DNA from 2 places in the Dyella jiangningensis genome. Region 2 is predicted to be linked to the other one. Evidence: predicted binding sites of a transcription regulator. Region 2 holds the regulator's gene; the other holds the start of a gene.

Region 1 (16,065 bases), on a different contig from region 2:
AAATTTATGGGCTGCTTGGGGAGATCCAGATGAGTTTTAGTTCGTTGAACAGGGCCGTCCTGCTGCGTCGTTCGACGCTTGCTGCTGCGCTGACCATGAGCCTGGCGGGCGTGGCGTTCGCCCAGTCCACCACCGGCACCATCTTTGGCCAGGCGGAAGCCGGCGAGACGGTGACGGTCTCCGGTTCCACCGGTATCACCCGCTCGGCCACGGTCGACCAGTCGGGTCGCTACCGCATCAGCAACCTGCCGCTCGGCACCTATTCGGTCACGCTGCAGAAGGACGGTGCCACGGTCGATAGCCGCAAGGACGTCGCCATCACGGTGAACGCCGGTACGGAAGTGTCGTTTGCCTCGGCCGCCAATGCCCAGGCGCTTTCCTCGGTGACCGTGACGGCCAATGCGCTGCCGGCCATCGACGTCTCGTCGGTGGACTCGCGCACGGTGATCACCTCGCAGGACCTCGAGCGCCTGCCGCTCGGCCGCAGCGCCGAAGCGATCGCGCTGCTCGCCCCGGGCGTGGTCCAGGGCAGCAGCTATTTCAGCGGCCAGACCGCGGGTTCGTCGGTGGTGTCCTTCGGCGGTTCGTCGGTCAGCGAGAACGCGTATTACGTCAACGGCTACAACTCCAGTGATCCGCTGAAGAACCTCGGCGGCGTCGGCATGCCATACGGCGCGATCGACCAGCAGGAAATCTACACCGGCGGCTACAGCGCCATGTACGGCCGTTCCGACGGCGGTGTGATCAGCCAGGTCGGCAAGCGCGGCACCAACGAATGGCACTTCGGTGGCCAGGTGTTGTGGGCGCCCAAGTTCCTCGCGGAAGACCCCAAGAGCATCTACTACCCGAACGAGCAGCTGCCGGCAGGCTACGGCTACACCAACAAGAACCTGCCGGGCACGCTGTACCGCTCGCGCAAGGACAACGTGAAGTGGAATCGCACCTATGACGCCTACGTGGGCGGTCCGCTGATCAAGGACAAGCTGTACTTCTTCGTGGCGGCGGAAGCCGAGCGCCAGGAAGGCAAGTCGACCTCCACGTCGGCGGCGGCCGTGCCTGCGAACACCTACTACAAGTACGACATTCCCAAGTACTACGCCAAGCTCGACTGGAACATCAACGACAGCAACATCCTCGAGCTGACCGGTATCTCCAACAAGACCGAATACAGCGGCTCGCTGTACAAGTACGACTACAAGACCGGCGTGGAAGGCGGCTTTGCCGGCTATGACACGTCGACCAAGACGGGTTCGGACATCTACGTCGGCAAGTACACCAGCTACATCACCGACAACCTGACGTTCACCGCGACCTACGGCCAGAACCGCGCGATCGACTACTCGAACACGCCGGGCCTGACCACCACGCAGAACTACCTCAGCGGCGTGACCAACCAGGATCCGCTCATCACCGGCGGCACCCCGATCCGCAACTCGAACTCGGTGCTGTACGTGAAGGACCCGGGTGCGAAGAACAAGACCCACGGCCTGCGCCTCGACCTGGAGTACAAGCTCGGCGATCACCTGTTGTCCGGCGGTATCGACAACATGCACTACAAGGCGATCAACGAAGGCCAGCAGGTGAGCGGCCCGGGTTACGCCTGGATCTACTACAAGGCCGCTGCAGGCAAGGAAAACGTGCCGATCCAGCCGGCGTTCGACGTGGGTGCTCCGGGCGGCCGCGGCTATTACGCCGCGCGCTACATCTTCCAGACCACCACCAGCATGGCGGTGGACCAGAAGGCCCAGTACCTCGAAGACACCTGGCAGATCAACGACCGCTGGATGGTGAAGCTGGGTCTGCGCAACGACCAGTTCACCAACTACAACAGCGCCGCGCAGAAATACGTCGACCAGAAGGACCAGTGGGCACCGCGTCTGGGCTTCAGCTGGGACGTGTTCGGTGACTCTACCTTCAAGGTGTTCGGCAACCTCGGCCGCTACTACCTCGCGCTGCCCAACAGCGTGGCGATCCGCGGCGCTTCGGCGTCGACCTTCACCTATGAGTACTTCACCTACAGCGGCATCGACGCCAATGGTGCGCCTACCGGCCTGAAGGCCATGGGCCCCGGTCCGGTGTCGACCAATGGCGAGTACGGCGTTGCGCCGGATCCGAAGTCGGTCGCTGCGTCGAACCTGAAATCGCAGTATCAGGACGAAGCCATCCTGGGCTTCAACAAGATGCTGGGCACGAGCTGGGTGGCCGGCGCCAAGGTGACCTTGCGCAAGCTGCAGACCTCGATCGACGACGTGTGCGATCCGGATGCGCTGGCGGCGAAGGTGGAAAAGAGCGGCATCGACCCGGACAGCGTCGTCATTCCCGACGGCTGCCTGATCTTCAACCCGGGCGAGAACAACACCTTCCTGCTGAAGAACGCCAACGGCAGCGGCTACTCCAAGGTCAGCATGTCGACCAGCGACTGGGGCTTCTCCACCGGCGCCAAGCGCAAGTACTACGCGCTGGATCTGTTCCTGGAGCATCCGTTCGACGGCAAGTGGATGGGTCGCGTCGACTACACGTTCTCGCGCAGCTACGGCAACACGGAAGGCCAGGTGCTCTCCACCATCGGCCAGGACGACGTGTCCAAGACGCAGGACTGGGATACCCCGGCCCTGATGGTCAACAGCAACGGCCTGCTTTCGAACGATCGCACGCACCAGCTGAAGGCCTACGGCTCGTACCAGATCTCGCCGGAGTGGATGGTGTCCGGTGCGATCCGCATGATGTCCGGTGCGCCGAAGGCCTGTCTGGGCTACTACGGCACCAATGAAAGCGATCCGTCGGGTTACAAGTCCAAGTACCGCTGGTGCGGCGGCGAGCCGAGCACGCTGGGCACGAACGGCCGCCTGCCCTGGACCAAGTTCCTGGATCTGGGCGTGACCTACCGTCCGTCCTTCGCCGACCAGAAGCTGGCGTTCAACTTCAACATGTTCAATGTGTTGAACGAGCGCAAGCCGACCGTGCTCGATGCGACGTATGAGAGCGGCCGCTACACGGTGTCCAACACCTACGGCGCCGCGCTGTACCAGACCACGCCGCGTTACGGTCGTTTCTCGGTCACGTACGACTTCTAAGACAGCAAGCAGAACGACACGCCTGACCACGCGGTTGCCCTTCGGGGCAACCGCATGCAGCGTCGAGCCACAGAAAGACGCGCATGGATCCTCTTCCCGGGCCGCCAGTCATCGCTGGCGGCTTTTTTTTGTGCGTGTGCCTTAGCGAGCCGGTCGGGCCAATTTCTTTCCGAAGAACCGATAGTTACAGCCGAAACGGCAGCGTACGAAATAGCGCAAAGAGCAAGTTTTCGTTAATCGATCCTTGCGGCAAGTTGACATTCCGTAAGAAAACACTCTACCTTCGTCGCCAAGCTCTGTTGTCGACAGCTTGAGTACAGGTTTTTCAAAACTGTTCGCAAGCAACTACGTCGCACCAGGGGGGGAGGGTGGTTTCTGCAGGGGGGCCTGACAGAACCGCACCAGACGGCAACTTGAACCGATCGCCAGTCAGGCGAACGGCAGGCATCTTTTGCCCTTTTATCGGGCTAAAACGGGGAGATCCAACTGATGTTCCATTTCCAGAATCGCGGCGCTGCACTCCGCCGCTCGTCGCTGGCCATAGCGCTCACCATGGGGCTGACGGGCGTCGCTTTTGCTCAGTCGACCACCGGTAGCATCTTCGGCCAGGCGGAAGCCGGCCAAACGGTAACGGTGGCCAACGACACGGGTATGACCCGCCAAGTGGCGGTCGATAGCTCGGGTCGCTATCGCATCACGAACCTTCCGCTCGGCAACTACACGGTCACCCTTCAGAAGGATGGCGCAGTCGTAGACACCCGTAAGAATGTCGGTCTGACGGTGAACGCGGGTACCGAGGTATCGTTTGCCTCTGCCGCTAACGCGCAGGCACTGTCCTCTGTCACGGTGACGGCCAACGCGCTGCCGGCTATCGACGTGTCGTCGGTCGACTCGCGTACGGTCATCACCTCAGCCGAACTGGACAGGCTGCCGATAGCCCGCACCGCTGAAGCCATCGCGCTGTTGGCGCCGGGTGTGGTACAGGGCAGCAGCTTCTTTACCGGCCCGACTGGAAATCCACTGGTCTCGATCGGTGGGTCTGGTGTCAGCGAGAACGCGTACTACATCAACGGCATGAACGTGACCGACCCGCTTAACGGCCTGGGTGGTCTCTCACTCCCTTATGGTGCCATCGAGCAGCAGGAAATGCTCAACGGTGGCTACAGCGCGATGTACGGCCGTTCCGACGGTGGCGTGCTCAACCAGATCGGCAAGCGTGGTACCAATGAGTGGCACTTTGGTGGTCAGGTGCTGTGGACGCCCGAGTCTCTCAAGGGTGATCCGCACAATATTTCCAACTCGGCTGGTGCGCTGTATCAATATCGCAATGCCAACAAGGGCTGGAACACTACGGCTGACGCCTATGTCGGTGGTCCGCTGATCAAGGATAAGCTGTTCTTCTTCGCTGCAGCAGAAGCGAGCAAGTCCCAGGATACTTATGTCGATCCCAAGTCGTCGGGTACGTCGCGCGAGCGCACCTACCACGACCCGAGCTGGTACACCAAGCTCGACTGGAACATCAACGACACCAACATCCTGGAACTCACCGGCGCTTCGACCAAGCACAGCTACAACGGCGAGATCTACGACTACGACAGCACCAGCCACTCGCAGGGTGATCACCTCTTTGGTGATACGCACACCAAGACTTCTGCGATGATGTGGATCGCCAAGTACACCAGCTACATCACCGACAACCTCACGTTGTCGGCGCAGTACGGCAAGCAGAAGACTGACCTGTACTCGGAGCTGTCGTCCAGCTTTGATCCGAACCTGATCTATATCTATGGACCGAGCAGCCAGAACCCTGCGATCTCCGGCAGCACCACGGGTATCGGCAACACCCAGGCAGTGGATACCACTACGGACCCGGCCCACCAGACCAAGGGTGCCAACTACCGCCTCGACCTGAGCTATGTGCTGGGCGACCACACCATTACGGTGGGTATCGACAACCAGCGCACGCAGGACCTGAACGACGGCGACTACGTCCCGACGAACGCGGGTTACATGTGGGAATACGGCCAGATGACGAACCCGAGTTCGGAAATCATCTCGGGCCAGGTGGATGCACCAGGGGCTTACCCGGGCGGTGCCGAGGGTTACTACGTCGACCAGTACTTCTACAAGACCGCTGCCTCGGTTCGCGTGGAGCAGCGCGCGCAGTACATTGAAGACAGCTGGCAGGTCAGCGACCGCTGGCTGGTGAAGCTGGGTCTGCGTAACGACCAGTTCACCAACTACAACAGCGATGGCGCACCTTACATCCGCCAGACCAAGCCGCAGTGGGCTCCCCGCCTTGGCTTCAGCTGGGACGTGAATGGCGACTCCAGCTTCAAGGTCTACGGTAATGCCGGTCGCTACTACCTCGCGCTGCCGACCAGCGTGGCGTTGCGTGGTGCTTCTGGTTCGCTTTATACCCGTGTGTACTACACCTACACCGGAATCGACCCGGCAACCGGCTACCCGACGGGTCTGACCCCGATCGATACGATCAAGGGACCGGGTGCGCAGATCTCGGCGAACAACGAGTATGGCCAGGCTCCGGATCCGAATACGGTGACCGCCCGCTCGCTGACAGCGCAGTATCAGGACGAGTACATCCTCGGTTTCGACAAGCAGTTCAACGACAAGTGGAGCTACGGTGCCAAGGCGACCTACCGCAGCCTCAAGAACGCCATCGACGACACTTGTAACTACCAGCTGTTCTTCGACAAGGCCGAAGCCGCTGGCCTCGATACCGACCAACTGCGTGGCTGCTACTTCTTCAACCCTGGCCGTGGTGCGACGTTCCAGCTGCCCGACGGCAATGGTGGTTATGGGCAGTTCACGCTTAGCGCCAAGGAGCTTGGTTTCGCGCACGCCAAGCGCGACTACTACGCCTTGGATCTGTACGTCGAGCATCCGTTCGACGGCAAGTGGCAGGGTCGCTTCATGTACACCTTCTCGCGCAGCTACGGCAACACGGAAGGCCAGGTGAAGTCTGACATCGGCCAGCAGGACATCGCTGCCACGCAGGACTGGGACTATCCGGTGCTTATGGAGTACGCAGGTGGTCGCCAGCACAATGACCACACCCACCAGTTCAAGGCTTACGGTACCTACCAGTTCTCGAAGGAATGGAACTTGTCAGGTCTCGTGTCGCTGATCTCGGGTGCGCCGACCAACTGCTCGGGCTACTACGGCCCGGACGAGACGGCTCCTGCCTACAACGGCCCGTACTATCACTGGTGCGGCGGCAAACCGGCTCCGGCAGGTACCGCGGGTGATCTGCCATGGCAGAAGAACGTATCGCTCAACCTGGAATATCGTCCGAATTTCGCGGACAACAAGTTGGCGTTTAGCGTGTACGCGAACAACGTCTTCAACTGGCAGGAACCAACCTACGTCTACGAGTACTACCTGCAGCCGAACTACCGTCGCCCGCGTGGTTACAACAACCCGCGTTCGATCCGCTTCGGTGTGACCTACGACTTCTAAGCTTCAGACGGAAATCGCGCCCTGCGGTACAACTCCCGCCGTACCGCAGGGCAGATCTGGCTGGCAAGGTTGTATGCTTGCTTGCCCTCCCTTGGCCGCCGGCTTTGCCGGCGGCTTTTTTGCGCTTGGGAGATAGATGAGGCGGGGACTATTACTCGATCTCGCATCGACGCGTGTTTGTCGTTCTGGGTATGCGGGCTCAGCGGCGAGGTAGGAGGTGACGAGATCGCGCTTCGCACTTTGTTCATGGACCGAACTGCATACGGACTGTCTGCTCATGCAGGGCATCATGGGCTGTCGTGCCGTGATCACGACAGCTCACTTCGTTTCGAAGTGGACAAGCCACCTCATGATCGAAGCTGCGCCCGCTTTCGAGTGGTTTGCGCCGGCTTGGAAGTGGCCGGTAGTGGACGCGCATCAGCGCGCCATGGCCCGTAAACGGCTTTCAGGGCGAATCGGGAGATTGCCTGGCAGCGTCCATCGCAGGATTGCTGGCAGCCTCAAGTGCGGGCCCATCAATGGTCGGTGACGTTGCGGGCGCGATGGCTGCGACTGGTGGAAGCAACGTGCCAGTAGCCTTCGCGTCGATCGGGCCGGCTTCCTGCGAGAGCGAATTCGCTTCGGTCTGCTTGTTCATCACGATGATGCTGATGCGGCGGTTGATCGGGTCGCCGGGATTGGCGCGGTCGAACGGCACCGAGGCGGCGAGGCCGACGACGCGGGCGATCTTTTCCTCTGGCAGTCCGCCGGCCAGCAAAGAGCGCCGTGCGGCGTTGGCGCGGTCGGCGGACAGTTCCCAATTGCTGTAATGATGATCGCTGCTGTACGGCGCGTCGTCGGTGTGGCCCGAGATGCTGATGCGGTTGGGTACGCGATTGATGAAGCCTGCCAGCTCCTGCAGGATCGTCTCGGTATATGGCCGCAGTTGCGCGCTGCCAAGGTCGAACATCGGGCGGTTCTGCTTGTCGACGATCTGGATGCGCAGACCCTCGGGCGTGATGTCCAGCAATAGTTGGTCCTTGAACGGAGCGAGCGCCTGGCTGCTCTGGATCGCGGCCTGCAATTGCTGCATCAGTTCTTCCAGGCGCGCGCGTTCCTGCTTGCGCGCTTCCTTCTCGATGTCCTTCGGATCGACACTCGCGGCGGCGGCGCCTTGTTTGTCGTGGCCCGGGCCATGCGGGAGATCCATCGCGCCGCCGAGCTTGATCATGCTGTTGCTGGCACCGCCGGGACCCGACTGGCCAGACGGAGCCATCGTCGCCGTGCCCTGCGTCATGCTGGGATTCTTGAAGTATTCGGAGATGGCGGCGCGTTGCTGCCGCGTGCCTGCGCCGATCAGCCACATCACCAGGAAGAAGGCCATCATGGCCGTTACGAAGTCGGCATAGGCCACTTTCCACGCGCCGCCATGGTGGCCGTGTCCACGCCGCTTCACCCGGCGAACGATGATGGGTGTTAGGTCGCCTTGGTCGCTCATGCCGCGGCCTTGGCGCGCGGCGAAGCCTTGAGGTGGTCTTCCAGATCCTGGAAGCCGGGCCGGGTGTTGGAGGAAAGCGATTTGCGCGCGAATTCCACCGCGACCTTCGGGTTGTAACCGCGAAGGTTGGCCAGCAGCGCGATCTTCACGCACTCGAACGCCCGGCCGTCTTCCTGCACGCGGTTTTCCATGGCGGCGCCCAGCGGTCCGATGAAGCCATAGCAAAGCAGGATGCCGAGGAAGGTGCCGACCAGTGCGCCCGCGATGTGCATGCCGATGCGCGAGGTATCGTCGCCGAGCTGTGACATGGTGGTGACGATGCCCAGCACGGCCGCGACGATGCCGAAGCCAGGCAGCGCATCTGCCATCTTCGTCATGGCGAGCGCGGGCGCGATCGCTTCGTGATGATGCGTTTCCAGCTCCACTTCCAGCAGCTGTTCCAGCTCGTGTGGATTCATGCTGCCGCCAACGATCAGGCGCAGGCAGTCGGTGGTGAATTCGATCAGGTGATGTTCGCGCAGCAGGCGCGGATAGGCCGAAAACAGCGAGCTCGACTGCGGGTCTTCGATGTGTTCCTCGATGCCGAGCAGGCCTTCCTTGCGCATCAGGCTGAACAGGTCATAGAGCATCGACAACAGGTCGATGTAATCCTGCTTCTGGTACTTCGCGCCTTTCAGCAGGCCCATCGCATCGCGCAGCGCCGCCTTCACCACCTTGGGAGGGTTGGCGGAAATGAAGGCGCCCATCGCGCCGCCGCCGATGATCAGCAGCTCATACGGTTGCCACAACGCCAGAATCTGCCCATGGGACAGCACGAAACCACCAAGCACGCAGGCAAGGACCACGAAGGCGCCGACCAGGACCAACATATTCGCTCCGGAATACGGAGCCCATCACTCCGCGCACAGGTCTTATCGGCGCGGGTGCGGAAAAATTGAGAAGACGTTCAGGCGGCTGGGATGACCCTAGCCGTCACGACGCGATGAAATGCTTTCGTAAGGTTTACGCGGAAGCACGGTGATCGCCTCGATATGCACGAGGGTGATGCGGACCCATGCGGCATGCGACGAAGCGATGCCGCTTGATGGCGTCGATCGCGCGACGGGCACCTCCGCTGTCACGCAAGCTCACGCCCGCAGGCGGCTGGGTCAGGCGGTCGAGGCGCTTTCCTGCGCGACCTTGTTCGCCAGCGTCGGCTCTGCGTGCGACGGTGACGGCTGCGTGACGTGATGTCCCAACGCATGCAGATCGAGCTGGTCGACGGGGATCGGCTCGTAGTTCGGGCTGAAGGCCACTTCACCGAACTTCCATCCGGCCGGCCGACGCACCGCCCCCCAGAAGCGCTTGCAGGCGTTCCAGTGCAGTCCGACCAGGCCGTGGTTGTTGTCGTCGTCCACCATCGGATCGCCTACGCCGGTGGGGCGCAGCGGTTCGCCGTACAGCGCCGTGCCGAACAGTACGTCCCAGATCGAAAAGACCTGGCCGAAGTTGCAGTTGTGCAGGTTGGGTCGCGCCGGATCCACCAGCATGTGGTGCAGTCGATGGAACTTCGGTGCCACGAACACGCGGTTGAACAGCGGGCCGAAGCCGATGCGCACATTCGCATGCGAGAAGTTCTGCACCAGTTCGCCGACCAGCACGAGCCAGGCAAATTGGTCAGGTTCCACGCCCATCACGATGCCCACGGTCGCCAGGATCATCGATTGGATGAAACCGTCGATGAGGCTGCCGCGATCGTTTGTCCAGCAGCTCATCTGTCGTGTGCTGTGATGCATGCTGTGCAACGCCCACCACCACGGCAATGCGTGCTGCAGGCGATGCATCCAGTAATAGGTGAAGTCGTAGACGATGTAGTAGCAGCCGAACAGCAGCCACGGATGTTCTTTCAGCGCGGGAAACCAGTGCGTGATCGCCAAGGGCGATGCGCTTGCGTCACTGGGGCCGGTATCGGGGCCGCCGAAATAATTGGCGATCGGCGTGAGCACCAGATAGCTGAAGATCGGGAAGATGCCCACGAGCATCAGCAGGGTGTACTGGAAATCGACCTTGGTCAGCTTGCGGTCGGTCCACTTCTCCGCCGGCACGAGGCTCTCCAGCGGGCGGAAGATGAAGCCGATGATGCACAGCTGCAGCGTGGCGATGAGCAGCGACTCGGCGATGTCGTTGGGATCACCGGCCAGGTTCTGCAGATGCAGGAACTGCAGCACCGGCTGCACGCCATGCGTGCTGAACCCGTTGACCAGGAGGGACCACAGTTCGGACATCGTCGATACCTAGCGATGAAAACGGACGGTCCTGCAGGGAGATACATCGGACAGGCGCGCCACGTGTGGCGGCCCTACGGGCTACAGAACCGGGCGGTTTAGGATACCTCCGTGCATGGCAAAGCCTCAAACCGGCAGGATTTTGCGGTGTGCCGCCCGTGGCGCGGGCCAGCCCTGTAGGAGCGCACCCAGTGCGCGAAAAGCCTACGGAGCGGCAATGCCGAACCTCTGCGGTCGCGCACTGGGTGCGCTCCTACAGCGACGTTACGGTCGACTCAGCCTCTCGTCGAGTTCGGCGAGCCTTTGCGGCGTACCCACGTCCGTCCAGTTGCCGCGATGGTGGCTGCCATGCAGCTGAGCGAGTGACATCGCACGTTCCAGCAGCGGTCTCAGCTTGAAGCGCGGGGGCGTTTCCGTGGCGCCCGCATCGTCGACTACGGCGCGCCAGTCATGCAGAAGCTCGCGCCGGAACATGCCGATGCCGCTGTAGGTGAGTCGAGGCAACGCATCGCCATCGTGCAGCACGCCCTTCGCGTCCAGCGAAAAGTCGCCGCGTGGATGATGCGCGGGATTGTCGACCATCAGCAGGTGTCCCATGCCCGCAGGCTCGGCGGGCAGGGTACGGAAATCCGCATCGGTCCAGATATCGCCGCTGATGACCAGGAACGGTTCGGGGCCGAGCAGGTCCAGTGCATTGAGCATGCCGCCGCCGGTTTCCAGTGGCGTGGGGCCTTCATACGCATAGCGGATGCGCAGCCCCCAGCGCGAACCGTCGCCGAGCGCGTCGGGGAACTGCTCCGCCAGATGCGAGGTGTTGATCACCACGTAGCGCACGTCGATCGCGGCGAGTTTCTCCAGGTGCCATTCGATCAGCGGCTTGCCGCCGACGGGCAGCAGCGGCTTGGGCGTGTGGTTGGTGAGTGGGCGCATGCGTTCGCCCAGGCCTGCGGCAAAGATCAATGCATGCCTCATGCGGCGGCCACCTGCGTGAGGTCGCGGCCTTCCGCGTGACGCTCGAGCAAAGCGACGAAGTCGGCGAGTTCGGGGTAGTGGCGCGCCACCGTGACCACGTAGTGATAGACGGTCGGTACGTTGGCGAGATACCCCGGCTTTCCGTCGCGATACCACAGGCGATAGAACTGGCCGAGCACGCGCACGTGGCGATGCATGCCGGTGAGGTCGAACCAGCGCAGGAAGCGCGCGCGCGTTACCTTGTCGTTGATCATGCCGGCGTCGAGCAGACGCTGGCGATACGACTCGACCCAGCCTTCGATGCGTTCGCGCGGCCACACGATGTAGGCATCGCGCAGCAAGGATGCGAGGTCGTAGGTGATCGGGCCGGCCAGTGCGCCCTGGAAATCGATCACGCCCGGGTTGTTCTCGTCGACGACGAGCAGGTTGCGGCTGTGATAGTCGCGATGCACGAAGCAGCGAGGCTGCTCCTGCGCGTTGCGGATGATCACGTCGAAGGCCGCCTCAAGCACATCCCACTCGTCGCAACTCGGCGTGTGGCCGAGGTGGCGATCAAGGAACCATTCCGGCATCACTTCCAGGCCGGTCACCAGCACCTGATGGCTGAACGGCGGCAGGTCGCGATGATCCATGCGGCTCTGCATGAGCAGCAGGGCATCCATGGCATCGCTGTAGAGCGCATCGGCCGTGCGGGCGTTGAGTTCGGACAGATAAAGGCGATTGCCGAAATCCTCGATCAGCAGAAAACCCTGTTCCAGGTCCTTCGCATGCACCGCTGGCACGTGCACGCCGGTGGCGGCGAGGCGTTCGCCGATGGCCAGCCAAGGGCGTGGATCCTCCTTCTCGGGCGGCGAATCCATCACGATCCAGCTGCGGCCGTGGTGATGCGTGCGCCAGTAACTGCGAAAGCTGGCGTCGGAAGAGGCGGGCTCGAGGGTAAGCGTGGCGTCGCCGAGGGCGGAGCGTGTCCAGTCCAGGCGGGCGGCGGCGCGGTCGTGAACGTTAGCCATAACATGCTGCGTATGGAATTGCATGCAGCTTAGCGGGTGGAGTGGGCGAACTGTACCGGCGCCCCGGGACATTCATCGAAGATTCCTTCTCCCTCCGGGAGAAGGTGCCGGCAGGCGGATGAGGGTGCGGGCGGAGCGAAGGGTGAAAGGCTACGCGAGCCCCGCACCCTCTACCCAACCCCTCTCCCACAGGGAGAGGGGCTCTAGCTCAAGACAGGTTGTAAGCCTTCTCTTCATGCAGCGCGATATCGAGGCCGATCAGCTCCTGCTCGTCGTCCACGCGCAAACCCAATGTCCAGTCGATCAGCTTGAGGATCACAAGGCTGAGTACGGCGCTCCAGATCACCGTGAAACCCACGCCCTTGGTCTGGATCCACAGCTGCCCCCACACCGATTCCACCGCACCAAAGCCGCCCAGTTTGGGCGAGGCGAGTGGGCCGGTGAGCAGCGCGCCGACGATGCCTGCGATCGCATGCACGCCGAACACGTCGAGCGAGTCGTCGTAGCCCAGCTTGTGCTTCAGTCGCGTGGCGCTGAAGAAACAGATCACGCCGGCCACGAGGCCGAGCACCAGCGCACCACCTGGGCCTGCCGTGCCTGCGGCCGGCGTCACGGCGACCAGGCCGGCCACGGCTCCGGAAACGATGCCGAGTACGCTGGGCCGTCCGTGCACGATCCACTCGGCGGCGAGCCAGCCCAGCGCGGCGGCGGCGGTGGCGATTTGCGTCACCAGCATCGCCATGCCCGCGCTGCCGTTGGCGGCCACGGCCGATCCCGCGTTGAAGCCGAACCAGCCCAGCCACAGGAGGCTCGCACCCATGACGGTGTAGCCAAGGTTGTGCGGTGGCATTGGTACGTTCGGATAACCACGACGCTTGCCGATCACCAGGCAGGCGATCAGGCCGGCGATGCCCGCGTTTATATGCACCACCGTGCCGCCGGCGAAATCGATCACGCCGAGATCGCCGAGGAACGAGCCCGGACCGCTCCACACCATGTGCGCCACCGGCAGGTAGACGATGGTGAGCCACAGGCCGCTGAACCACAGCAGTGCACTGAATTTCATGCGTTCGGCAAAGGCGCCGATGATCAGCGCGGGCGTGATGATGGCGAAGGTCATCTGGAACATCACGAACACGCTTTCCGGCACGGTCTGGTAGCGCGAATCGGGCGTGAGCCCGGCGAGCAGCACGCGGTCCAGTCCGCCGATGAAGGAGTGCAGGTTGGTCATTCCCGCATGCATGCCTTCCGTGCTGAACGCCAGCGAGAAGCCGTAGAGCAGCCACAGCACCGTCACCAGCGCAGTGATGGCAAAGCACTGCATCAGGACCGAGAGCAGGTTCTTCGCGCGCACCATGCCGCCGTAGAACAGCGCCAGGCCCGGAATGGTCATCAGCAGCACGAAGGCGGTGGCGGTGAGCATCCAGGCGGTGTCGCCGCTGTCGATATGTGTGGGCGCGGCGGCGGCCTGTGCCCAGGCAGGCGACGTACCGACCAGCGCGGCGAGCGCGAGCGCAGGGCGGGCGGACCGGGCGTCAAAGCGCATCGACGTCCACCTCCTGCGTGCGGATGCGGATGGCCTGTTCCAGCTCGCTGACGAAGATCTTGCCGTCGCCGATCTTGCCGGTACGCGCGGCGCCCATGATGGCCTCCACCGCCTGGTCGAGCTGCTCGTCGGCTATCGCGACCTCGAGCTTCAGCTTGGGCAGGAAGTCGACGACGTACTCAGCGCCGCGGTACAGCTCGGTATGCCCGTGCTGGCGGCCAAAACCCTTCACCTCCGTGACGGTCATGCCCGTCACGCCCACCTCGGTCAGCGCCTGCCGGACGTCGTCCAGCGTGAACGGCTTGATGATCGCCGTGATCCATTTCATCCCCGAACGCTCCCCGTGACATGGATATGTCGCGGTGCAGCAGGATGCGTGCCATGGCGCCGGGTCATGCTGTGGAGTCTTGGCTGCCGTCATTCCGGCGCAGGCTGGAATCCAGTGGTCTCAGTGGGTTAGCCGGCAGCGGCGCGTCGGGCGAGGTCGAGCATGGCGGCTGTCGGGTCGGCAGGCCGAGACGCCACGAGCCTCGCTTGCCCGAAATCAGTGCATCCGGAGTCTGGGATCGCCCGATCTTGGTGCACCACTGCGGTTTGACCCACAAGGCATTAATCAGTACCATTTTGGTACCGATTCCCGCAGTCCCTTCCGGCCGCTCCCCATGCTTCGCGTCAGCCGCCTCACCGACTACGCCACGGTGGTGATGACCTGTATCGCCGCCCATCCCGACGACGTGCTCAGCACGGCGCAGATCGCCGATGAGATGCACCTGGAACTGCCCACCGTGAGCAAGCTGCTCAAGTCGCTGGGCCATGCGGGGCTGGTGGAGTCTTTTCGCGGCGTCAACGGCGGCTACCGCCTGGCGCGTCCGGCCGGGGAGATCACCCTGGCGCAGATCGTCGAAGCGCTGGAAGGCCCCATCGGGATGACCGAGTGCAGCGTCGCCGAAGGCCAGTGCGACCGCGAGTCGCAGTGCGGCGTGCGATCCAACTGGCAGCGCGTCAACAGCGTCGTGGACAACGCCCTGCGCGCGGTCAGCCTGTCCGACATGCTCAAACCTCCCAGTCGCCGCATCGATGCGACCCTGATCGGTTGACCGATCCGCAACCACCGACCGCGACGACGACACGAAGATCGATATGACTACCGAAACCACCGACCGCAGCGATACCTCCGCCACGCTTCGCGACAACGCCGAAGTGGCCGCCGCGCTGGGCCGCCGCTACGAAGCCGGTTTCGTCACCGACATCGAAACCGACAGCCTGCCGCCCGGCCTGTCCGAGGACATCATCCGCCAGCTCTCGGCGCTCAAGCACGAGCCGGAGTGGATGACCGAGTGGCGCCTGAAGGCCTATCGCCACTGGCTCACCATGCCCGAGCCGCACTGGGCCAAGCTCAAGATCGGCGCCATCGATTTCCAGGCGATCAGCTACTACGCCTCGCCGAAGAACAAGCCCAAGTCGCTGGACGAGGTCGATCCGAAGCTGTTGGAAACCTACGACAAGCTCGGCGTGCCGCTGCACGAGCGCGCCAAGCTCGCCGGCGTCGCCGTGGATGCGGTGTTCGACTCGGTGTCGGTGGGCACCACCTTCCGCAAGGAGCTGGCCGAGGCGGGCGTGATCTTCTGCTCGATGAGCGAAGCGATCCGCGAACATCCCGAGCTGGTCCAGAAGTACCTGGGCAGCGTGGTGCCGACCGGCGACAACTACTTCGCCGCGCTCAACTCCGCCGTGTTCTCCGACGGCTCATTCGTGTTCATTCCCAAGGGCGTGCGCTGCCCGATGGAGCTGTCCACCTACTTTCGCATCAACGCCGGCCACACCGGGCAGTTCGAGCGCACGCTGATCATCGCGGAAGAGGGCGCCTACGTGTCCTACCTCGAAGGCTGCACCGCGCCGATGCGCGACGAGAACCAGCTGCACGCCGCCGTGGTGGAACTGGTGGCGCTGGAAAAGGCGCAGATCAAGTATTCGACCGTGCAGAACTGGTACCCCGGCGACGAGAACGGCGTCGGCGGCATCTACAACTTCGTGACCAAGCGCGGCGACTGCCGCGGCGATGATTCGAAGATCTCGTGGACCCAGGTGGAAACCGGTTCGGCCATCACCTGGAAATACCCCAGCTGCGTACTGCGCGGCGACCGTTCGGTGGGCGAGTTCTATTCGGTGGCGCTCACGCACCATCGCCAGCAGGCCGATACCGGCACCAAGATGATCCACATCGGCAAGGGCACCAAGTCCA
Region 2 (16,065 bases):
GGTGGCGGTGGCTTTTCCGGAAGCCGACTTCGCCAGCACGCCATAACTGTTGGCTGCCATGGTCAGGGCAGATCCGCCAGCCAACAGGTTGGCGTTTGCCATGCCCGATCCCGAACCCGTGCTTCCGGAAAACGCTTCGATGGCATGGGCTATGCCCGACGTGCCGAGTGTCTGCACCTTGCCTGCAACGTCCACTTGCGCATTTCCGGCACCGGCACTGATGGCTTCCACGCCAATGGCACCATTGCCGCTGCCGTTGTCGCCCGTCGTGACGTTGCCACTGGCAGTGACTTGCGAGCTTCCACCGTTCCTTGCATTGGCCAATATGCCAAGGGCAGCCGCACCCTGCGTGCTTACCGTGCTAGCTGTCGCTTGAGTAACGTTGGCCGCGCCGGTATTCGCATCGGCAAGCAGACCCACTGCGCCTGCCGCCAAGGTGGATACCCCGCCGCCCTTCATGTTCACGGTGGCCGAACCGCTCCCCTGGGCAAACGCTTCGACGCCATGCGCCGTGCCGGTACTGCCGAGCGTCTGCACGGTTCCACTGGTGGTCACCAACGCATTGCCGGCACCCGACGCCTGCGCCTCGACACCAATGGCACCCTTCCCAGAAGCTCCGCCTCCGGTCGTCACATTGCCACTCGACGTTGCTTGTGCGCTGCCACCGCTGGTTGCAAATGCATAGATACCTACCGAACCTGTGCCTTGCGTTGTGACGCTGGCGCCGGCATTCGACGTTGCAGAGGCATTGCCCGTCGTACTTCTGGCGAGAACACCGACGGCACCGTCGCCCGCAGTGGATACCGATCCGCCGGTTTGCGTGATCGTAGCGGCCCCGCTTCCGTTGGCCAGAGCCTCCGCACCGTGCGCGCTGCCTGTACCGAGAGTCTGCACCGTGCCCGAAAACAACACGGTGGCGTTGCCCGCCCCTGCGGTTGACGCCTCTACGCCAATCGATGCACCCGTGCCTGTCGTGGTGACATCGGCGCTACTGGTGACGTTTGCATCACCCGCGCCCGTGGCGTTGGCCCAAACGGCCTGCGTCGAGTTGCCGACGGTGTTCACCGCGCCGCCGGATACCGACAAAGTGCCCGGGACGCCCCGGACGTCTGCACGAACATGCCGTACGCGCTGTTTCCCGTCGTCGTCACGTTGCTGCCGGTGGCTGTCAACGTGCCCGCTTGGGTCGATAAGACCGAAACGCCACGACGGCCCGAGGTGGTCGGAATCACCACGACACCCGGCGTCAGCGTCAAGTTGGCATCCGTCGTAATGGGCGCGGCCGTCGAACCAAGCGCGATGCCTGCCGTGTAGTTGTTGCCCGATGAAGTACAAGTGGCTGTAAGCGGGTTGCCGGATGCGCCGCATGTGGTTTGCGCGTGGGTCACCACAGGCAATGCGAGCGCCAGGGATACCGCCAGGCATAGGGAACTCCGTCGTGGAAACCTTCCCCTTGCGTGGGCGGCAGTCGCGTAGGGCTTGATGGATGTCTCGTTGCGCATGGAGGCCTCCCTGCGAAGCGCAGTCGCTCGCATTGATTTCCAGCACAGGGAAAGAGTCGCCCTTACCAAAGGCCGGCTACGAACCAGCTATTGCCCAATCTTCCGAACACGATGGGCGGGCAGAGCGTGACGCAAGAGTGACCACCCCTGGGCACTAGATTTCTTGCGGCGCCATAGTGACCGAGGCAGCGGCATGCACCAACCGAAAATCCACGGAAACGGACGTGCGTAGAACTACGGACTTCCCGCCTTTTTTGGCCTTTGCACACGAGTCGCTTGCAGCATTTCCTGCGTCGCAACCGTTACAGGCAAAGTCGCCTTGAACGTTTCCGATCTATAAACCTAGACAGGTTCCTTTTTGTGTCGGTGCTAACGCATCCTTCACTTGTGTGAAAGGTGGAAAGTCGTCGCGATCACGTTCTAAGATGCCGCACGTCTTCAAGACGAGGGAACCCGCATGGAACAGCGAGCTCACCCGGTCTCTTACGCACTGACGGTTACGCGCGCGATCAAGGAACTGGCGAGCGATGCCGTCAGCGAAGGAGTGCTGCCCGAGAGCATGGCGGTCACCATCTCAAAAGCGGCCACGGATGCGGCGCTGTCCCTCGGACTTTTCATCGTTTCCAAAGGCACGCGCCTCACTCACCAGACCGCGCGGGCGATCGAAAGCGCGCGCGTCGACATGGAAGCGCTGGCCGAACTGGCCGGCCTGGTCCGTACCTACAAGCTCACGCCGAAAAATGCCGTGCATCTCGCACTCGCCCTGAGCTACACGGTCGAGCAAGCGGAGAACCGCCTGCGACTGGCGGAAGACCTGCTGTCCTGAAGCACACCGCTGCCGCAGACCGCAGCACGGTAATCAAGGTCACCTTGGCAACAGCGCACCGGCAATGAGCAGCACTCGCCATGGAACACTCCGGTGCGGAACATGCCCCTGGCCTTCCGGAAAACGACGTCGAACAGTGCACGCGACGGCGTGCAGGAGCGCTGCATGAGCTACGACATCGTGTGGGAATTCCGGCTGCCGGCCACGCGGGCATCAGAGTTTGAACACGCCTATGGGCCACGGGGACCGTGGGTGCAACTCTTCCGTCGCGCACCCGGTTACATCGAAACGCAGCTGCTGCGCGACGCGGAAGACGCCGCTCGCTACCTGACGGTGGACCGCTGGGAATCGCGTGAATCCTTCGAGGCCTTCAGGCATCGCCACCGCGCGGATTACGACGCGCTGGACCAGCAGCTCGAAGGTCTGGCGACATCGGAGACGCGCCTCGGCGCGTTCGAGGCGATCCCGTAGCCTTGTGCGTACGACGGGCGACGTAGCGCACCACGTCACGCAGCGGCGGCACCTTCCGGGATCCGGTTGATGGCCTGCAAGGCCGCACTCTCGAAGGAATCCAGCACTTCGTCGACATCGGCTTCGGTCGTTGCCGGGCCCTCGACCTGGGCCAGCGGCTCGGGTAGCAGCAGCGCGGCAAGGTGCACGCCCGGCATGCGTTCGCGCATCTGCGCGGCCGCTTCGACCATGCCCTGTTTCTCATCGGAAAGCTGGGCGCTGACCAGATACAGCATCGCCACCGCATTCGGCGTCGCCTCGGGATGCGGCTCGGCCTCGAACGCGGCGAAGTCCTCGACGGAAATATGGCGTGCGTCCAGGTGCAGGTCGCGCAGGATGCGCGTCAACAGCTCCGTCGCCAGATCGTCGACCACCGTGCCCAGACCGACGCAAAGCACGATCGAACCCGGCGCCACGGTGAGCGGCCCCTGCCAGCGGCCGCTGATGTCTTCGCGCTGCTGGCGCAGGCGGCGGCCGATGCTCACGTCGTCAAGCACCGAGGTGCGGCGACGCCAGCGCATGTGCCGCTGTCCCTGGTTTCCCAGGGCGCCGATGACGGTCACGATGGTTTCGCGCACCGTGCCCTGCTGCTCGGCGCCGATGACGCCGCGCCGCAGGTCGATGCCGGCCAGTTGCAGCGCCGGCAGCAGCACGTTGTCGCAATAGGCGGCGAACGAACGGCGCTTCAGGAACGAACGCGCCTCGGTGATGATTTCTCCCGCATCGCCCGACAACGCGCGCTGGTAGAGGCGCTGCGGCATGGTCAACGCGGGCGCATCGCCGAGCAGCACGTTGAGCAGGCCCAGCGCCTTCACGTGACGACCGGCCACGACGAGACACAGCGTCAGCGGCGTGGACATCACCAGGCCCACCGGGCCCCACAGCCAGCTCCAGAAGATGGCCGCCACCACCACCGCCAGCGGCGAGAGGCCGGTGGTATGTCCGTAAAGGAAGGGCTCGATCAGCTGCGACACGAGCAGCTCGATCACGATGTACAGCGCGAGGGTGAGCAGCACCAGCGTCCAGCCCGGTACCACCGCCGCGGCAAACAAGGCTGCCAGCGCCGCCACCAGCCACACGCCCACGTACGGCACGAAGCGCAGCACCGCGGTGAGCGCGCCCCACAGCGGCGCATTGGGAACGCCGAGCACCGAGAGGCCCGCCCAGATGGCCAGCCCCACGCCGAAATTCACCGAGAACGTCGAGAGGAAGAAGCGCGACAGCCGCTCGCCCGCGTCGTTGATGGCGGCGGTGGTCGCGCGCAGGTCGTTGCCGCCGGCGAGGCGGATGAAGCGATCGCGCAGCGATTCGTGTTCGAGCAGCACGAAGACCAGCACGACCAGCACGATGCCTGCCGTTTCCACCGGCACCCATGCGGTGGAAAGCACGCGGCCGAGCACCGCCAGCGGCGTGGATGTCGCGCCTGCCGGCGCATGCGCGGCGCCTTCGTCCAGCCGCCTGGCGCTTTCGCCTGCCGCGGATGCACCCTGCTCCGTCGTGCCCTCGGACGAGGCGATGACCTTGCCGAACTCGCCCTGCATCGCCTGCAACTCGGCCAGCGTGAAGGTGCGAAGCGTCTGCACCTTGGCGTGGATGGTGGCCTCGTACTGCGGCAGGCTGCGTGCCATCGACACCATCTGCGAGCCGATCACCGTGGCCAGGCCACCGCCGATCACCACCAGCGCGAGCACGGCGACGAGCACCGAGGAGCCGTGGCCCATGCCCAGCCGCCGATAGATGCGCACCCACGGCGCCATCAGCAGGCTGAGGAACAGCGCGAGCACGATGGGCACCAGCACTTCGCGGCCGACATACAGCAATGCCAGCACGCAGGTCGCGGCGATGATCACCATCGCACGCTGGCCGGGCGACGCGGCAGCCGTGCTGGCATCGTCAGACATGGGCACTCTCCTCACCGTTCCATGCTGCAGGTGGATCGGAGCGACGTGGCCGCTTCCGGTTTCCCAGAGCATAGCCCGCCGGCCCTGCGTTGCCCTAGGCCGCCTCGCTTTCCAGCGGCAGACGGCACAGGCGACGCACGTCGAGCAAGGCGACAAAACCGCCTTGCCACGGCAGCACGCCGTGCACGGGATCGTCATGCCTTGCGGCGCCGCCGGGCGGAGGCGGCGCGATCTCGGCGCCTTGTGCATGCACGAGATCGCCGATGGCGTCCACGCGCAGGCCCACCAGGTGCGGACCATGCGACAGCATCACCAGGCGCACTTCATGCGCGTCGCCGCCATGGGTTTCCGGCAGGCCCAGCCGCCGGCGTCCATCGAGCACGGGCACGATGCGTCCGCGTAGGTGGCGGATGCCGAGCAGGTCAGCGGCGGCGCCAGGCACCGGCGTGAGTTCGCCGTCGCGGATCACTTCGCTCACCTGGTCGAGCGGCGCGGCATAAAGCTGCCCGCCCAGCCGGAACGACAGCCAGCGATCGGTGGTGTGGTTGGGGATGTCGCTCACATCGACTCCGCTGCATGCGTGGCGAAAACAGGATTCACGGCCCGTGCTCCGGCCTGGCGAGATGCGGCGCGGTGACGGTGATGGCGCCCGCTGCCGCCGGCGCGACGATCGGCGGCGTTCTCGCGACATCCGCAGGTGCGTCCGCTGCGGCCGGGCCGGCAAGGATCACCTTGTTCGGCGGCACCACGCCATCGTGCGCGGCTTCGGCCGGCCTCGACGACAGCGTCGGCACGGCAGGCAGCACGGCAGGCACTTCGGGTGCAGGCGAAGGTTCATCGCCGGCATCCGCGTACTGGTTCTTGCCGTCGCTGTCGTTGAACAGGCGCTTGGGCGCGCCGTCGTTGCTGAGGATGACGATCAACACTCGGCGGTTGTGGTTGCGGCCGTCCTCGGTGGTGTTGTCGGCCGCCGGGCGATATTCGCTCCAGCCGACGATACCCAGCCGCGAAGGCTCAACGCCCTGTTCGGAAAACAGGCGCGCCACGGCAGCGGCACGCGCCGCGGAAAGTTCCCAGTTGGATGGATACAGCGACGTGTTGATCGGGCGATCGTCGGTGTAGCCCTCGATGCGCACCGGATTGGGAAACGGCTTGAGGATGCCGGCCATTTCGTCGAGTACGCCGTTGGCCTGGTCGGACAGCTTCGCCACGCCACTGGGAAACAGGATATCCGTGCGCAGTTCGATTTCCAGCCACGTGGTGGTCTTGCGCACGATCACCATCTGCTTGTCGATCAGTGGCTGCATCGCGCGCTGGATCTGGTCGCGGATCAGCTCCAGGTTCTTCTGTTCGGTGCGGTCCTGCAGCGCCTGGCGCACGTCCATCACGCGCACCTTCTGCGGACGCGCGGGGATCGGCACGTTCACCGGCGTGGTCGCGGCGCCAGGCTGCCCCGCCGGCGTGGCCATGGCCGGATCCACGTTGTGCGGGGACGCGCGCGTCTGCGGCATCGGCGCAATCACGTGGCTGGAACCGTTGAAGGCCTCGATGATGGATTCGGACATCACGCGGTACTTGCCTTCGTTCACCACGGACACCGCATACATCACCACGAAGAAGGCGAGCAGCAGCGTCATCAGGTCGGCATAGGGAATCGCCCATGCCTCGTGATTGACGTGATCCTCGTGTTTTTTCTTCTTCCTGGCCACGGCAGCATCCGGTTAGGGCATATAGCCCTGCAGCTTGGCTTCGATCTGCCGCGGGTTCGAACCTTCGGCGATCGCGACCAGACCTTCGATGAGGATCTCGCGCATCTGCGTCTGCTTGTGAATCAGGCTCTTCAGGCGCGCCGACATCGGCAGCATCAGCAGGTTCGCCAGCGCGACACCGTAGATGGTGGCGACGAAGGCCGCGGCGATGCCGTGGCCCAGCTTGCTGGGGTCGGCCAGGTTCTGCATCACCGCCATCAGGCCCATCACGGCGCCGATGATGCCCATGGTCGGCGAGAAGATGCCGGCGTTTTCGAATACCTTGGCGCCGGCGAGGTCATGGTGCTCGCGCGCGTCCACTTCCACTTCGAGCACGCCGCGGATCGCTTCCGGCTCGCTGCCGTCCACCAGCAGTTGCAGGCCCTTGCGCACGAAGGTGTCGCTTTCCGAATCGATCTGCGGCTCGAGGCCGAGCAGGCCCTGGCGGCGGGAGATCTCGCTCCAGCCGACGATGCGGCTGATGAGGTCGCTGGGCTGGTGCTGCGGCGGCTTGTACACCATGGGAAACAGCTTCATCGCATGCTTGAGCACCTTGCCGGAGTTCTGCACGAGCAGCGCGGCGATGGTGCCGAGGAACACGATTACGAACGCAGCGGGGTTCCACAGCGCTTCGACGCTGGAGCCCTTGAGGATGGTGCCGACGATGATGACGATGAACGCCAGGATCGTGCCGATGAGACTTACCAGGTCCATGTCAGGCGCTCATTCGCAGTGAAGGGAGTAGTTGGCCATCGGCATCCGCGAGGCCGGCAAGGTCCATCACCAGCGCCAGGCGGCCGTCGCCAGTGACCGTCGCGCCCGCCACGGCGGGCACGCCTTCGAACAAAGGGCCGAGCGGTTTCACCATCACGTCTTCACGGCCCAGCACTTCGTGCACCAGGCAACCCAGGCGCAGGTGGCCGATGTGCAGCACCACCACGTGGCCGCCAGGCAGATCGTTCACGCCGACCCAGCCGGCGAGATCGGCCAGCGCCAGCGCGCGGCCGCGATGCGAAGCGACCACGCGGCCATCGAGCTGTTGCTGCTGGCCCGGCGCCATTTCGAACACTTCCTCGACGTTGCTGAGCGGCAGTGCGAGCAGGCGTGCACCCACGCGCACCATCAGCACGCGCTGGATCGCCAGCGTGAGCGGCACGGCGAGTTCCAGCGTGCTGCCGCGACCGAGCTGCGAGCGCACCTGCAAGGTGCCGCCGAGTTCGGCCACGCGTGTCTTCACCACGTCCATGCCCACGCCGCGACCGGAGATGTCGGAGACGGTGGCGGCCGTGCTGAAGCCGGGGCGGAAGATCAGTTCATAGCATTCGTTTTCGGTGAGGCGCGCGGCCTGCGCCTCGTCGATGACGCCCTTTTCCACCGCCTTGCGGCGCAGGACGTCGGGATTCATGCCGCGACCGTCGTCGGCCACGGAGATGACGATGCGCTCGCCGCGCTGGCTGGCCGACAGCGTGACCTTGCCCTTGCGCGGCTTGCCGGCGCGCTCGCGGTCGGCCGGCATTTCCAGGCCGTGGTCGAGTGCGTTGCGGATCAGGTGCACCATCGGATCGGCCAGCGCTTCGACCAGGCTGCGATCGAGATCGGTGCCCTCGCCTTCCTGCACCAGTTCCACTTCCTTGCCGAGCTGACGCGACAGGTCGCGCACGATGCGCGGGAAGCGCTGGAACAGGCGGCCCACCGGCTGCATGCGCATGCCGAGCACGGCGTTCTGCAGCGCGTCGGCTACGCGATCGAGTTCGCTCGCGGCCAGCGCGAGGGTTTCGTCGCCCTGCTTCGCGGCGAGGCTCAGCAGGCGATTGCGCACCAGCACCAGTTCACCGGCGCGATGCACGAGGGAATCGAGGCGCGCGGTATCCACGCGCACGGTGTTTTCCGGCGGCGGCGCGGCGTTGCGCGCGGCAGGTGCCGGTGCAGCCGCGGGAGCCGGTGCCGGCACGGGTGCTGCCGCCTGCATCGCACCGGGCGCCGAGCCCTTGCCATGCAGGTTGTCGAGCAACGCTTCGAATTCATCGTCGCTGATGCTGTCCGACGGGGCGGCGGCCGACGGTGCGTCGTACGCACCGGGCGTGCCGCCCTTGCCGTGCAGGTTGTCCAGCAGTGCCTCGAATTCGTCGTCGGAAATCGTGCCGGACTCGCTGGACGATGCCGCCGGCGCGCCCGGCGCACCGCCGTTGCCGTACAGGCTGTCCAGCAAGGCTTCGAATTCGGAATCGTCGATGCTGCCGTCGGCAGGCGGCGGCGCCATCGGTGCAGCGACCGGTTTGGGCGCAGGCGCGGGAGCCGCACGCTTGCCCGGCGACAGGCGGTCGAGCAAGGCCGGCGGTGGCATGGCCATCGCCTGGCCGCCGGCCAGCGCCGCGAGCATGTCGTTGAGCAGGTCCAGCGCTTCGAGCAGCGCGTCCATACGTTCGGCATCGATCAGCAGCTGGCCATTGCGCGCCACGTTGAGCAGGTCTTCGGCGTGATGGCACAGCTGCACCATCGGCTCGACCGCGAGAAAGCCCGCGCCACCCTTCACGGTGTGGAACGCGCGAAACACCGCGTTCAGCAGTTCGCTGTCGCGCGGTGAGCCTTCCAGCCCGATCAGCTGGTCGCCCAGGCGCTGCACGAGGTCCCCGGCTTCCACCAGGAAGGCATCGCGCAGCTCGCTGTCGAACGTGGGATCCATGCCAGTCCTTATTCTTTTTTTCTTTTAGAAGCCGAATTCGCTGAGAAGACGATCGGCTTCGTCCTGGCTGGTGACCTTGACCGGCGCCGCCGCAGCTTCGCCGGTGGCGAGCGCACCGGTGAGGCTCACCAGTTCCAGCAGCGAGTTCTCCACGCTGCCGATGAAGTTGACGACCTTCTTGATGCGCTGGCCGGCGAGGTCCTGCCACGACTGCGCCACCACGAAATCGGCCAGGCCTTCGCGGCACTCGTTGGCGAACGACTGCGCCTGCTTCGCCAGCACGTGGGCCACGTCGCCCTCGGGCGTGCCGTCGATCACGGCGTTGGCGTTCTCGGCCACGGCTTCGGCCTGCGGGCGCATGCGCTCGGCGAAATCCAGCGTGCGGTGCGCGGCCTGCGAACTCATCTCCAGCACGTCCTGCAGATGCTGGCGCGCGTCGGCCACGCTGCCCGGCACGCCTTCCTGCGCCAGGTCGCCACCGAGGCGGCGCACGGCGTCGTGCAGATCGCGGGCCAAGAGGCCCAGCGCGCGGAACATGCGCTGCTCGCGCTGGCGCACCAGCACGTCGAGCGCCTGCTCGAAGGCGGCGCCGTCAGAGCTGTTGAGGAGGTCGTGCAGTTCCTGCGGCAGCGAGCCGCCATCCATCAGGGATACTTGTGCGTTCATGCGGCGGCTCCGCTGGCGGCAAGCCGCTCGAAGATCTTGGTGAGTTTTTCCTGCAGCGTGACGGCGGTGAACGGCTTGACGATGTAGCCGTTCACGCCGGCCTGCGCGGCGGCGATGATCTGGTCGCGGTTGTTCTCGGCGGTAACCATCAGCACCGGCATGCCCTTCAGCGAGGGCTCGGCACGGATCGCGCGCAAGAGGTCGATGCCCGTCATGTTGGGCATGTTCCAGTCGGTGACGACCAGGTCGAAGGCGTTGGCCTTCAGCATGGTGAGCGCGTTTTCGCCGTCATCGGCTTCCTGGATGAGCGGGTTGCTGAAACCCAGCTCCACCAGCAGGTTGCGGACGATGCGCCGCATGGTGGAAAAGTCGTCCACCACGAGGATTTTCATGTTCTTGTCCAAACGCTTTCTCCGCTGAGCGTGTGTGGATGGTTTAAACAGGGACGAGGCGAGTGGCGAGAGCGCACCGACCGCGGTGGACGCGCGTCGGCTTCACCGGCATGCCCGGGCTTGCGCCTTCGCCGCTCACCCCTTCTTCTTTTGCTTCCGGCTCTGCTCGACCGCGTCGTGCCAGCCGCTCATGCGCGCCCGCAAGCGCACCACTGCCTGGCCGTGGATCTGGCAGGCGCGCGACTCGGTCACCCCGAGCACCGCGCCGATTTCCTTGAGGTTCAACTCCTCCTCGTAATACAGCGACATCACCAGCTGCTCGCGTTCGGGCAGGCTGCCGATGGCCTCGACCAGCGCACTGCGCATGCCGTCGTTCTCGACGCTCTCCTGCGGATTCAGGCTTTCGCCGTCAGCCACATCGAAGGCGGCGCCGCCCTCGGCGTCGTCCGGTGCCGAGAGGCTCAGCAAGCGGGCGCTCGCGGCATCGGCCAGCACCTGGTGGTATTCCTCCGCGCCCATGCCCAGTCGCCGCATCACTTCGGCGTCGTCGGCATCGGCGCCGGTCTCGATCTCGATCTGGCGCACCACCTCGGCCATCTCGCGCACCTTTCGGTGCACCGAGCGCGGCGTCCAGTCGGTGCGGCGCAGTTCGTCGAGCATCGCGCCACGAATGCGGATGCCCGCAAACGTCTCGAAGCTCGCATTGCGTCCCGTCGCGAAATTACGCGCCGCTTCCAGCAGCCCGATCATGCCGGCCTGGATCAGGTCGCTCACGTCCACGCTCGGCGGCAGGCGGCCCATCAGGTGATAGGCGATCCTTCGCACCAGCGGGGCGTGCTGGCGGACCAGCTCGTCGGCACTTTGGCGTTGCAGTTGCAGGTATTCGGAAGCCACGCTCATTTCTCACCACCCGTTGGCCACAGCGGCCTGCCTGCTGAAGAAGGCAATGCGGTCCAGGCCGAGTCTTTCGGGTTCACCCCATGTATCGACCGCACCTGCCAATTGCTTGAATGCCTGGCCCGACCGGCTGGACGGCCACAGGTCGACCACCGCGCTCTGGCGCTTGATGGCCTGCCGCAGGCGTTCGTCGTTCGGCACCATGCCCATGAAATCCAGGGCCACGTCCAGGAAGCGGTCGCTGACGCGCGCCAGCTTCTGGTGCAGCTGTTTCGCCTCACCCAGGTTGCGCACCATGTTCGCCACCATGCGGAAGCGGCGGACGCCGAAGTCGCGGCTCAGCACCTTGAGCATCGCGTAGGCGTCGGTGAGCGAGGCCGGCTCGTCGCAGACCACCAGCACCACGTCGTCGGCCGCCGCGGCGAACATCGCCACGTTGTCCGAGACGCCCGCGGCGGTATCCACCAGCAGGTAGTCCGGCGGCGACACCAGGTCGTCGAAGGCGCGGATGACCGCGGCGTGCTCGGTGTTGCTGAGCTGGGCCAGGCGGCGCGTGCCGGAACCGGCCGGCACCACCTTGAGGCCGTGCCGCGCAGGCAGCAGCAGATCCTCGATGCCACACGCGCCGTCGAGCAGATGACCGATATGGCGCGTGGGCGTGAGGCCCAGCAGCACGTCGATGTTGGCCAGGCCCATGTCGGCGTCGAGCAGGATCACGTCGTGACCGCCCATCGCCAGCGCCATGCCGAGGTTCACCGACACCGTGGTCTTGCCCACGCCGCCCTTGCCGCCGGCCACCGCGATGGCGCGACAGCGCTTGCGCGGCGGAGGGCTGGCCAGGCCGAAGGCCTGGTCCTGGCCGGGGTTCTGCCTGCCGTGCCGTTCCGCCAGGGCACGCAGCATGCTCTCCAGACCGATCGCCTGATTCATTGCGAAAGCGCTCATGCGTTTGCCACCGCCAGTCCGAACCGTTCCGCCATCACATCGTCGTCCGCCGTCGCGGCGGCGTTGCCCTTGAGCACCTGGGCGGCGCGGCACACCAGCACGCGCGCATCGGCGGCGGCGATGTCCTCGGGCACGCGCTGGCCGTCGGTGATGTAGTCGAGCGCCAGTCGGTGGCGGATGAGAACCGACAGCGCACCGCCGAGGCTGGGAGCCTCGTCGAGCTTGGTGAGGATGCAGGCGTGCGGCCGCAGCGGCAGGTAGGCACGCACCGCTTCGTCGAGCGACGGGGCCTGCGCGTTGGCCGCCAGCACCAGGCATGCGCGCAGGTCGCCACCGTTGGAAAGCACATCCAGCTGCTGCGCCAGGCGCGGATCGCCACCAGCCACGCCGGCGGTATCGACCAGCACGGTGTGGCAACCGCGCAGCAGGCCCAGCACCTGGCGCAGGCTGTCCGCGTCATAGGCCGGGTACACGCGCACGCCGAGCAGGCGGCCGTAATGCTCCAGCTGCGCGGCGGCGCCGATGCGGTAATGGTCGGTGCTGACCAGCGCCACGTTGTTGGCGCCATGGCGCATCACCGCGCGGGCGGCGAGCTTGGCAATCGTGGTGGTCTTGCCGACGCCGGTCGGGCCGACCAGGGCGGTGACGCCAGGGCGCTCGGACTGGTCGCGGCGGCTGATGGAAAGGCTGCGGCTCAGCATGCCCAGCGGCAGGTAGCGCGCCTGCTCGGCGCTGAGGTTGCTCGGCAGGTCGTCCACCAGCTGGCGGGCGACATCGGATTCGATGCCCAGGCGCGTCATCTCGCGCAGCACGCGAGCGCGCAGCGGCTGGCGGCGCTCCATGTCGTTCCAGATCAGGCTGGAGAGCTGCGTCTCCAGCAGGTCGCGCAGGCTGCCCAGTTCGGCGCGCACGCGGGCGGTGTCCTGCATGGCGCGCTCGAGCAGCGGATGGATCGGTGCGGACGGATCGAACGACGCGGCTGGCGCCACTGCCTCGACCGGCGCCGCAGGCACCGCCGGTGCGACGGATGCCTGTACAGGGGCGGCGGCCTGCATCGGCGGTTCGGCGGCACGCGGCGCGCCTGCGCGAGGCGGCACCGGTTCGGCCGCCGGCGGCATCGCGGGCGCACGACGCGACAGCGACACCGTCACGCCATCGTCGTGATGACGGCTCGCCGTCGGCAGCGGCGGCGGAGCGACGTCGCCGCGACGGATCGCCGCCGGCTTCGCCTCGACCGGAGCGGACTCGACCGGCCTGTGCGATTCCACGTGCAGCGGCGCGCCATGCCGGGCAGCCTCGCGCACCAGCGCCTCGTCGAAATCGACGGCGGCGATGATCTCGATGCCTTCGTCCATGCGGCGCGTGGAAAGGATCACCGCATCGGGGCCCTGCTCCTCGCGCACTTCACGCATGGCCTGGCGCATGTCGGCGGCCACGAAACGTTTGATCTTCATGCGTTGAAACTCCAGGAGCGCGCAGCGAAGACGGCGTGGAACGTGGCGTCTGCACGACGGCGGAATCCGCTCGTCGATGCGCTTGCGCTACCCATCTGCCAGCCCTGCTTCGTCATCGCTCTGTCCCTTGTCCTATCGGCCCAGCGCCTGCACCAGCCGCACACGGCGGTTGTCAGGCACCTCGTTGTAGGCCAGTACGTGCAGGTTCTGTGCCACGTGGCGCGTGAAGCGCGCGAGCCACGGACGAAGCTGCGGCGCGACCAGCAACACGGCCGGTTCGCCGCTCATTTCCTGCTTGCGCGCAGCGTCGGCGACGCCCTGCTGCAGGCGGTCGGCCAGGCCCGGTTCCACCGCGGCGCCCGCCACACCGCCGTTTGCGAGCGATCCCAGCAGGATCTGCTCCAGTTCCGGCGCCAGCGTGATGACCGGGATCTCGGTACCCAGGCCGGTGATCTCCTGCACGATCTGGCGGCCCAGCGCCACGCGCACGGCGGCGGTGAGCGCGCCGGGATCCTGACTCTGGCCCGCGTGCTCCGCCAAGGATTCGACGATGGAACGCATGTTGCGGATCGGCACCCGCTCGGCCAGCAGGTTCTGCATAACCTTGACCACCACACCCAGCGACAGGCGCTTGGGCACCAGGTCTTCCACCAGTTTCGGCGCGGTCTGCGCGAGGCGGTCCAGCAGCTGCTGCACGTCCTGGTGGCCGAGCAGTTCGTGCGCGTGGCCCTGCAGGATGTGCGAAAGATGCGTGGCGATCACCGTGGCCGGATCGACCACGGTGTAGCCCAGGCTCTGCGCCAGTTCGCGCTGGCCGGGTTCGATCCACATCGCCTCCAGGCCGAAGGCCGGATCGCGCGTGGGAATGCCGTGCAGGCCGTCCTGCACGCGGCCCGGGTTGATCGCCAGCAGGCGATCGTTGTGCACTTCGGCCTCGCCCATCGGCACGCCCATCAGGGTGATGCGATAGGTGTTGGGGCCAAGATCGAGGTTGTCGCGGATATGCACCGGCGGCACCAGGAAACCCAGCTCCTGCGAGAGCTTGCGGCGCACCGACTTGATGCGGCCCATCAGCTCGCCGCCCTGGTGCTGGTCCACCAGCGGAATCAGGCGATAGCCCACTTCCAGGCCGAGCGGATCGACGCTGGCGACGTCTTCCCAGCCCAGCTCGATGCGCTCCACCGGCGCGGCGGGAGGCGGCACTTCGGCGGCGATCTTCGCCACGCGTTCCTTCGCTTCGCGATCGCGCTTGACCATCAAATACGACGCGCCACCACACGCGCCGCCCAGCAACAGGAACGCGATGTTCGGCATGCCGGGGATCAGGCCCATCACGCCCAGCACCGCACCGGCCACGGCCAGCGCGCGCGGCTGGCCGAACACCTGGCCGATCACCTGCTTGCCCATGTCCTGCGACTTGGACACGCGCGTGACGATCACCGCCGTGGCGATGGACAGCATCAGCGACGGCACCTGCGCCACCAGACCGTCACCGATGGTGAGCAGCGTGTAGGTCTTGGCGGCTTCGCCGGCCGAGAGGCCGTGCTGCATCACGCCGACGAAGAAGCCGCCGACGATGTTGATGATGAGGATCAGGATGCCGGCGGTGGCGTCGCCACGCACGAACTTCGAGGCACCGTCCATCGAGCCGTAGAAATCCGCTTCCTCGCGCACTTCCTGGCGACGGTCGCGGGCCTGTTCCTGGTTGAGCAGACCGGCGTTGAGGTCGGCGTCGATGGCCATCTGCTTGCCGGGCATCGCGTCGAGGGTGAAGCGCGCCGTCACCTCGGATACGCGCGTCGCACCCTTGGTCACCACCACGAAGTTGATGATGGTGAGGATGGCGAACACCACCAGGCCGACCGCGAAGTTGCCGCCGATGACAAACTCGCCGAACGCCTCGATCACCTTGCCCGCGGCGCCGGGGCCGTCGTGGCCGTGCAGCAGCACCACGCGGGTGGAGGCGATGTTGAGCGCGAGGCGCAACAAGGTCGCCATCAGCACCACGGTGGGAAACGCGGCGAATTCCAGCGGCCGCATCACGTAGATCACCGCCAGCAGGATCACCAGCGACAACGCGATGTTGAAGCTGAAGAGCATGTCGAGGATGAAGGGCGGGAGCGGCAGCATCATCATCGCCAGCATGGCGAGCATGATGACCGGCGCACCTACGCCGCGGCGTCCGAGCGTCTTGAGGCTATCGATGGCGGTGGCTGTGGCCATGCGTTATTTCCGTCAGAACTTGTAGGGACCCATCAGGTCCGGATCGACATCGGGCGTGGGCGCCTTCGGCGCCTGCTCGCCACGGGCGACGGCCTGCTTGAGCTGGAACACGTAAGCGAGCACCTGCGCCACGGCGACGTACAGCGACGATGGGATTTCGCGATCGAGCTGGGTGGTGGCATACAAGGCGCGTGCCAACGGCGGCGCTTCCACCGTGGGGATGCGATGACTGTTCGCGACGAGGCGGATCTGCATGGCCATTTCGTCCAGGCCCTTGGCGATCACGCGCGGAGCGCCCATGCGGCCTTCGTCGTAGCG

What was found. The regulator FliA, encoded in region 2, starts transcription of late flagellar genes. The targets are predictions, from matches to a motif close to TAAAGTTTNNCNNNCNNNGGCCGATAA.
Region 1: motA (flagellar motor stator protein MotA) is a predicted target of FliA. The motif match lies at 8,943-8,969, and genes of this name have one in related genera.

Annotation. Positions count from the first base shown of each region.
Region 1 is NZ_NFZS01000004.1:646,811-662,875, reverse strand. It holds gene CA260_RS15655 (TonB-dependent receptor) at 30-3,074, shown strand; gene CA260_RS15650 (TonB-dependent receptor) at 3,564-6,554, shown strand; gene motB (flagellar motor protein MotB) at 7,000-8,031, opposite strand; gene motA (flagellar motor stator protein MotA) at 8,028-8,900, opposite strand; gene CA260_RS15635 (sterol desaturase family protein) at 9,180-10,295, opposite strand; gene murU (N-acetylmuramate alpha-1-phosphate uridylyltransferase MurU) at 10,560-11,267, opposite strand; gene CA260_RS15625 (aminoglycoside phosphotransferase family protein) at 11,264-12,277, opposite strand; gene CA260_RS15620 (ammonium transporter) at 12,486-13,823, opposite strand; gene CA260_RS15615 (P-II family nitrogen regulator) at 13,813-14,151, opposite strand; gene CA260_RS15610 (SUF system Fe-S cluster assembly regulator) at 14,486-14,920, shown strand; gene sufB (Fe-S cluster assembly protein SufB) at 14,964-16,065, shown strand, end outside.
Region 2 is NZ_NFZS01000001.1:1,141,118-1,157,182, reverse strand. It holds gene CA260_RS05055 (autotransporter outer membrane beta-barrel domain-containing protein) at 1-555, opposite strand, end outside; gene CA260_RS21075 (hypothetical protein) at 1,062-1,502, opposite strand; gene CA260_RS05045 (hypothetical protein) at 1,960-2,328, shown strand; gene CA260_RS05040 (antibiotic biosynthesis monooxygenase family protein) at 2,494-2,799, shown strand; gene CA260_RS05035 (AI-2E family transporter) at 2,835-4,739, opposite strand; gene CA260_RS05030 (chemotaxis protein CheW) at 4,834-5,301, opposite strand; gene motD (flagellar motor protein MotD) at 5,336-6,448, opposite strand; gene CA260_RS05020 (flagellar motor protein) at 6,461-7,201, opposite strand; gene CA260_RS05015 (chemotaxis protein CheA) at 7,203-9,170, opposite strand; gene CA260_RS05010 (protein phosphatase CheZ) at 9,195-9,836, opposite strand; gene cheY (chemotaxis response regulator CheY) at 9,833-10,240, opposite strand; gene CA260_RS05000 (RNA polymerase sigma factor FliA) at 10,364-11,128, opposite strand; gene CA260_RS04995 (MinD/ParA family ATP-binding protein) at 11,132-12,055, opposite strand; gene flhF (flagellar biosynthesis protein FlhF) at 12,067-13,524, opposite strand; gene flhA (flagellar biosynthesis protein FlhA) at 13,657-15,747, opposite strand; gene flhB (flagellar biosynthesis protein FlhB) at 15,760-16,065, opposite strand, start outside.